One region of the Pseudalkalibacillus sp. R45 genome, then DNA from elsewhere that is predicted to be linked to it. Evidence: riboswitches for the same ligand, from Rfam matches in the RefSeq annotation. Region 1 holds a riboswitch; the other holds the start of a gene.

Region 1 (3,727 bases):
GGTCTTTATCTTGCTTACCGTGTCCACGATCTTTTTTGTCATTGTTATGGTCTTGCTTACCTTTTCCTCGTTTTTCTTGAGCTTTTTCAGCCTTTTCTTGGGCTTTTTCAGCCTTTTTTTCTGCTTTTTCTTCAGCCTTTTCGGCTTGTTTTTCTGCTTCTTCTTCAGCCTTTTCAGGTTGTTTCTCTTCTTCTTCAGCTGAAGCCTCTTTTTCAGTTTCGGTCTCTTCAGTTTCTTCGCCTTCAGCTTCTTCCTCTTGATCAACGTCTACTCCGTATTTCTCTTCAAGTTTTGCAATCTTTTTATCAAGTTTAACAAAAGCTTTTTGGATATTATTCATCAAAGAAGCTTGAGCATTCGGGTTTTTCACATGCGTCAGAGCCATTAGAAGTGCATCTATGTTATGAGATAATTTTGCCTGAAGTTCGTCCTCCTCGGACCCATCTTCTTCAGTGGTTTCCTCATCTTCTGTAGATTCCTCATCTTCAGTTGACTCTTCTTCTGTACTTTCATCCGTTGGTTCTTCCTCATTCACTTCTTCATCAGAAGTCGTTTCTTCTTCGGTACCTTCTTCAGTTTCTTCTGAAGATTCGTCTTCCTCTGCTTTTTCCATGGCAGCTTCTTGCGCTTTCAACGCTTCTTCAAGCGTCTCTTGGGCCAATTCCTCTTGCCCTGCTGCAAAAAGCGCATTCGCTTCAGCGATCCGGTTTGCTGCAATCTCTGCTAAAATTTTCGCTTCTTCATATTCATCTGAAGCTACTGCTAGACGTACATTCTCGATCATCGTTTTTACAAAGTAGAAAAAGTCCCCTGGAAGCAGAGATGGCTCTTCGGTTTCTTCTGCTGATTCTTCATCTTCAGGAGCCTCTTCGCCTTCTGTCGTTTCTTCCTCCGTACCTTCTTCAGTTGTGTTTTCTTCATTCGTTGATCCCTCAGACACGTCGACTGTTGGTGTAGACTCGTCTGTGTTTGCAAATGCAGCTGGTGTTGCTCCGAAAAGCAAAAGTGAAGCTGCACTGATCGTTGCGATCCATTTTTTGATCAAGTTCTCCATCCCCTCTGTTTTTTTTCCATAAAAAAAGCAGATTGCCGAGGCTGTATGTAACGCTCAACCCAGGAATTTGCTGCCGGACCCTCTCACGGGCTCCAAGTTATGTAGGTATTCTGATCCTTAGGCAACTGGCTGACATAGGTATAAACCGTTAGTCCCTTTAGCTTTGCGTCACTACCTTTCGATAGCTTTGCCTTTATCTGCTTTAATTAGTTTTATTATACAAGAATTCGACAATATTTTACCAAGTCAAAATTACCCGTTTTTTCAGAATTTTTCTAGTTCCAACCGATCATATAACATAATTAATTCGTAATTACGTTGCGAACAGGACTAATAACCTAGGCTTAAGGTCTTTCCTTTTGTATTCGCACTTTCAACACTTGTTAGAATTAGAACTGCTTTGTCCAGGTAGTACTTTTACGCGTTAAAAAACTTCCAGTATAAGCTAAATTTAATTTTATCTGGATATTAGTTGGTAACATCTCCCTGATTACTTTTTACCGAGTAATATGGGGCTTTTTGTAGATGTTTGACAAATATTGTTTTGATACTTTTAAATGACAGATTATTTTAAAAATAAAAATATCTGCAGAAAACGATTGAACAAGGAGGCGAAAGTCAGAAATCGAAGGTCAGAATGATATTTGGAGAAAAGGGGTTTTTAGGTGGTTAGATTGAACAATTTCAAGAAAAGTGTCACTCTCTTATTTATTTTCCTATTAGCATTTTCTAATTTATCCTTTGCCGCAACGCCGAACATGAATAACGGCAGCCAAAGTTCAGAAAATGCAACAACAAAAGAAGAAGCTTTAGATACCGTAAAGGCTGATTTGCCATTTAAAGCGAATGATCAAGTCAGAGTGATTGTAGAATTAGATGGTAAAGCTGCAATCGAATTGGCAAAGGAAAAAGGAACAAATTATTCCAAGCTAGCAAAGCCATCGCAAAAAGTATTACAAGAAAAAGTAACGACTGGACAAAAGCAAGTAAAGCAAAGCATCGCTGATCAGAAGGTCAACATAAACTATAAATTCAACTTTACGACTGTTGTTAATGGATTCAGTGGTGAAGTCCAATACAGTGAAATAAAAAATATTGAAAAACTGCCTGGCGTAAAGGACGTTTACTTATCAAACGAATACGAAAGACCGATTGTTGAACCTAATATGGTCACGAGCCATGAATTCATCCAATCTTATAAAGCATGGACAGAAGGAACATACAAAGGTGAAGGAATGGTCGTTTCTGTGATCGATTCAGGTGTAGATCCATCTCACAAGGATTTCATTCTTAGTCCGGAAACGGATGCCGATCTCTCAGAATCAGAGGTTAATAGTTTGAAAGAAGAACATGATTTATCTGGTACTTATTTTACTGAAAAAGTTCCATACGGCTATAACTATTTCGACCGCAATACGAAAATCCGTGATTTGGTGCCAGATGGATCCAACCACGGAATGCATGTAGCAGGTATCGTTGGCGCGAACGGTAATCCTGATGATGGTGGTATAAAAGGGGTTGCACCTGAATCGCAACTATTGGCGATGAAAGTTTTCAGTAACGATCCTGGATACTCCTCTACTTTTTCAGATGTTTACATAGCAGCAATCGATGACTCAATCAAATTAGGAGCAGATGCGATCAATATGAGTTTAGGCTCTGTGGCTGCTTTCTATTCTCCCGACGATGTTGCAAACCTTGCAATAACTAGAGCCGTAGATAATGGTGTCGTCGTTTCGGTTTCTGCCGGCAATTCCCGTCATATTGGTGACCCTGTGAAAACGCCATTTGCAGAGAACCCTGATATCGGTGTCGTTGGTGCACCGGGCCTATCCTATGATTCCATCCAAGTTGCTGCTTCTGGAAATAAGCAGACGTGGTATAACTATAATCTATCTTTAAACGGAAATCCGATTGATGGTTTTGGATATTCAAGTGATGATTGGTTTGAAAAACTCGGCGATCAAGAATATGAGATTGTTTCGTTGGGAAGTAAATATGGTTCCGAGGCTGATTACGAAGGAATTGATGTTTCTGGTAAAATTGTTGCAGTGTCACGTGGTGGTTCCCCAGCTCCATTCATAGACAAAGCAGCGGTTGCAGCTGAACAGGGTGCTGTAGGAATTATCGTGGTAGACACTGGCGCAGGCGGAACCATCTACCGTGATCAAGGGCATTTCGACATTCCATTCATGCTCACGACAAAGGAGACTGGCGACCAGTTAAAAAATCTCTATAATGATGGGAACACAAGCCTTAATTTTGAGGTTGATACTGCTGAACCATCTCCACAACAGGGACGTCCGACCTCTTTCTCTTCATGGGGATCAACGCCAAGTCTGGATCTTAAACCGGAAATCATGGCGCCGGGTGGTAATATCTACTCTACACTCAATGATGATGAGTACGGATGGATGAGTGGTACGTCCATGGCAGCTCCTCATGTTGCTGGAGGCTCTGCTCTCGTAATGGAATACATTAAAGAACATGAGGACTATAAAAACCTATCTTCTAGTGAACAGGCTCATTTAGCAAAAACGTTATTGATGAATACAGCTGAGGTTGTCAAAGGGACGAATGGTCATGCCTTCTCCCCTCGTTTGCAAGGGGCAGGGCAAATGCAGATCCATAACGCAACAATAACTCCTGTTCGTGTCGTGGACCCAAATACAA
Region 2 (3,727 bases), on a different contig from region 1:
GAATGATCGAAAAAGGGAAAATATCAGTTGCACAATTTGCTCTTCTAATATTCATGGTGACTGTAGGTGACTCCATTCTAGTTCTGCCTGGAAGCGTTGCTGTAGAAGCAAAACAAGATTCCTGGATTTCCGGCATTTTCGCAATGATAGTAGGAATGGGTCTTGTGATGCTTTTTTATCAAGTAAGTAAACTTTTTCCAAATCAAACGTTTGTGGAATACAGTGAGATTCTATTTGGGAAGTTCTTAGGCAGGATCATCGCATTATTCTTCATCTTCTATCCGTTTCTTTCAGTTGCTTTGCTATTAAGAGAATTGGGTGATTTCTTAACAACTCAAATTTTACCTAACACCCCAATCGAAGCAATCACTACATTATTCATTGTTTTTGTAATCTACGGCTCAAGGCTTGGTCTTGAGAATTGGATCAGAACAGTCCAAATCCTTTTTCCATATTTTATTTTTCTAGCGGTATTATTCTTTATTTTTCTATTTCCTTTATTCAACTTTGAAAATATCCAACCTGTTCTAGGTGATGGTATTAAACCTATGCTTAGAGGTTCTTTGACATTCATCGCTTTTCCTTATATGGAAACATTGATTGTCTTACTCATGTTCTTTCCATACGTTAATATAAAAAAATCGAAAGAATTACGAAATGCCATGTTCATCAGCCAATTCTCTGGAGGTTTATTGTTAATGTTGTTGATGTTATGTTCGGTCCTTGTTTTCGGAGGAGAATTGGTTGCTCACCAACAATATCCAACTTACGCCTTAGCCAAAAAGATCAGTATTGGTGAGTTCTTAGAACGGATTGAAGCGATCATCGCGATTTTATGGCTCATCACAATATTCATCAAATCAACCTATTATTTTTACGCATCTGCTCTCGGTCTTGCTCAGCTATTCAAGCTGAAAGACTACCGCCCATTAACGTTCCCGATGGGGTTGGTTCTTATTGTACTTTCATTGTCGGTCTCACCAAGTCTTGTTTATTACAATGAAGCCATCGGGCAATATTGGCCTATGTATGATTTCTCAATCAGTCTGCTGTTCATTCCATTAATTTTAATCTTGGGATGGCTTAAAAAGCGCAAATCAAAGGGAACAAGATAATGGCAAGCATAATGCCCTCACTCTTTGAATAAGAAAAGAATACAATAGTATAAGCCATAAATAATATCGGTCATGTTCGGTTATTTTAAATAGGACAAGAAAACGACAAAAGGAGATGGATGCAAATGAATGGGCGTTTCTTTGCAGACCAGCCGATGACGTTTAAAAACTTGACATACTCCCATCTGACCTTTGATGAGGTATTCAGTCATATTGTAACCTTCATGAAAAAGGAACCGATGGGTAACTATAAGCTGATGATCGGAACAGATTCCCACGTCTATCAAAATGAAACGATTTTTATTACAGGATTGGTCATTCAAAGAGTTGGGAGAGGGGCATGGGCATGCTATCGTAAATTACGATATCCTGAAGCAATCCGTAACTTACATCAGAAGATTTCAATTGAAACGTCACTAACAGAGGAAGTTGCATATCTTTTCAATGAACCATTAAAAAATAAATTGGTCCAAATCGTTTTACCACATGTGTATAAAGGGTCGAGCTTTACAATGGAAGGACACCTGGATATCGGAAAAGGAAAGCGTAATAAAACGAGGGAATTCGTAGCAGAAATGGTCGCAAGAATAGAAGCGCATGGAATAGAAGCGAAGATCAAACCAGAATCCCTGGTAGCATCGAGTTATGCAAACCGCTATACCAAATAGATATTAGTTTTCCATATAAAAATAATTTAATGGTTTCAAACAAAAACAGGTTCGATCCACCGAAGCTGTTTTTTATTGGCTGTTTTCGCAAACAGCCTTTTATTAAAAGAAATTCACCACAAAGCCGTTGACAATGTTCGACGACTTTCTTATTTCCGAATTTCATATGTAATAGGACCTACTTTAAATTGTCAGAATACCTTTAATTTTAAAATAATGGTTCTTTTAAACTATTTTGGAAATTAGTGATATCGCTCTATTTTTCCAAATCTTTCTTTCAAGTATAATTGAACCAAGAACAAAAGGGTATTTTTTCCTAGACAAAATTTTCTCTTTAACACGAATTACAAGTGAATGATAAAAGGCAAACCCGTTCGAAAGTCGGGGACGCAAAGCCGCGAATCTAAACCATTACTAATGGCATGACCGTCGGGCTGCTCAAAAACACTTGTCTTTTTATGTCTTTTTTTGTAGACGCCGACTAGTCGCATTTTCTCACTAATTTCTTGCCAGGATGGCTTTATGCTGGAATTTCACAATTTTCGTTTTATAAGTATGCAGATAGATTCTATTACATTTTAAGGAGGTCCAAATGCGCATCGGTGAACTTTTGATAATGAATGGTTTGATAACAGAAGAACAACTGGAAAAATCACTTCAATTACAGAAACACTCATATAAGAAAATCGGTGAAATCCTTGTGGAAGAAGAGATGATTACAGAGCGTCAATTAGTAGAAGCGTTAGAATTTCAACTCGGCATACCTGTAATCAATATGGATGAAGCTGCCCCGAGCAGTAACACCTTACAGCTGATCCATGAATCAGTAGCTCGGAAGCACTGCATGATACCAATTGAACAAAAGGATGGAAGAGTGAAGGTCGCGATGGTCGATCCATTGAATCAAGAAGTGATCAAAGATGTTCAAGTGGCTTCTGGTATGGTGGTGCAACCGTGTTTGGCTACACGGAGTGAATTGGAAATGGCGATTATCGATCATTATGGTTTATTGGATTCTGTGAAAGAATTATCCGATATCATTGACTATGGATTACTACAAAACGCAAGTGACATCCATCTTGATACTGATAAAGAGGGCCTTGTGGTCAGGTATCGTATCAACCAGATGCTTGAAAAACAAAAGATCATTCCAAAACAGTTGCAAGAGGCCGTGATTGCAAGAATCAAAACCATATCAAATATGGATACATCCGAACGAAAATTACCTCAAAGCGGATACATACATAAAGACTTTTATAACAATGACTTTGATATTCGTGTTTCAACAGTTCCTACTATTGATGGTGAAAGTGTCGTCCTAAGTTTATTGAAGCATTCGGAAGACTTTTTCAAACTGGAAGATTTCGGTTTTACCGATATGAACAAACAGAAATTAGAAGATTCGTTGGACAAGGGGAAAGGCTTGGTCTTGATTGCAGGACCTGCAGTCAGTGGAAAATCAACTCAACTCTATGCCATATTGAACCATATGAACATCGATAAGCGAAAAATCGTTTCTTTAGAAAGTCCGGTGGAACGAAGGATAAATGGGATCATGCAAGTACAGGTTGATGAAGCTCTAGGCTTCACGTTTCCATACGGAATGAGGACAATCATGAATCAGGACCCGAATCTCGTCATGGTCAGTGACATTCCCGATTCAGAGACTGGTGAAGTTACAACAAGGGTAGCTTTATCCGGCAGACTAGTTGTTGGATCGATTCACGGATATGATGCGATTTATACCATCAGGCGGTTATTGGATATGGGAATTGAACCCTATCTGATCGCCTCCTCACTTTCATGTATTGTAGCCCAACGTCTCGCACCGCGTGTATGTAAAAGATGTGCAAAGAGTATGCCTGCTTCTGATGAAGAGTCGAAGCTTTTTGAAGCCCATGACTTGATAGATTTAGAAGACCAAAAAGAAAAAAGCAAAATCGG

Evidence for each region. A riboswitch is a leader RNA that binds a small molecule or an ion and turns the genes downstream of it on or off. The one in region 1 is predicted to bind cyclic di-GMP.
Region 2: it holds a riboswitch for cyclic di-GMP, as region 1 does, so the genes downstream of both, ACTWQL_RS06180 (GspE/PulE family protein) here and ACTWQL_RS05330 (DUF5667 domain-containing protein) in region 1, are expected to answer to the same signal.

The regions. Positions count from the first base shown of each region.
Region 1 is NZ_JBQQCL010000001.1:1,153,399-1,157,125, forward strand. It holds gene ACTWQL_RS05330 (DUF5667 domain-containing protein) at 1-1,045, opposite strand, end outside; cyclic di-GMP riboswitch class I at 1,172-1,256, opposite strand; gene ACTWQL_RS05335 (S8 family serine peptidase) at 1,729-3,727, shown strand, end outside.
Region 2 is NZ_JBQQCL010000002.1:89,040-92,766, reverse strand. It holds gene ACTWQL_RS06190 (GerAB/ArcD/ProY family transporter) at 3-1,115, shown strand; gene ACTWQL_RS06185 (ribonuclease H-like YkuK family protein) at 1,241-1,783, shown strand; cyclic di-GMP riboswitch class I at 2,137-2,225, shown strand; gene ACTWQL_RS06180 (GspE/PulE family protein) at 2,376-3,727, shown strand, end outside.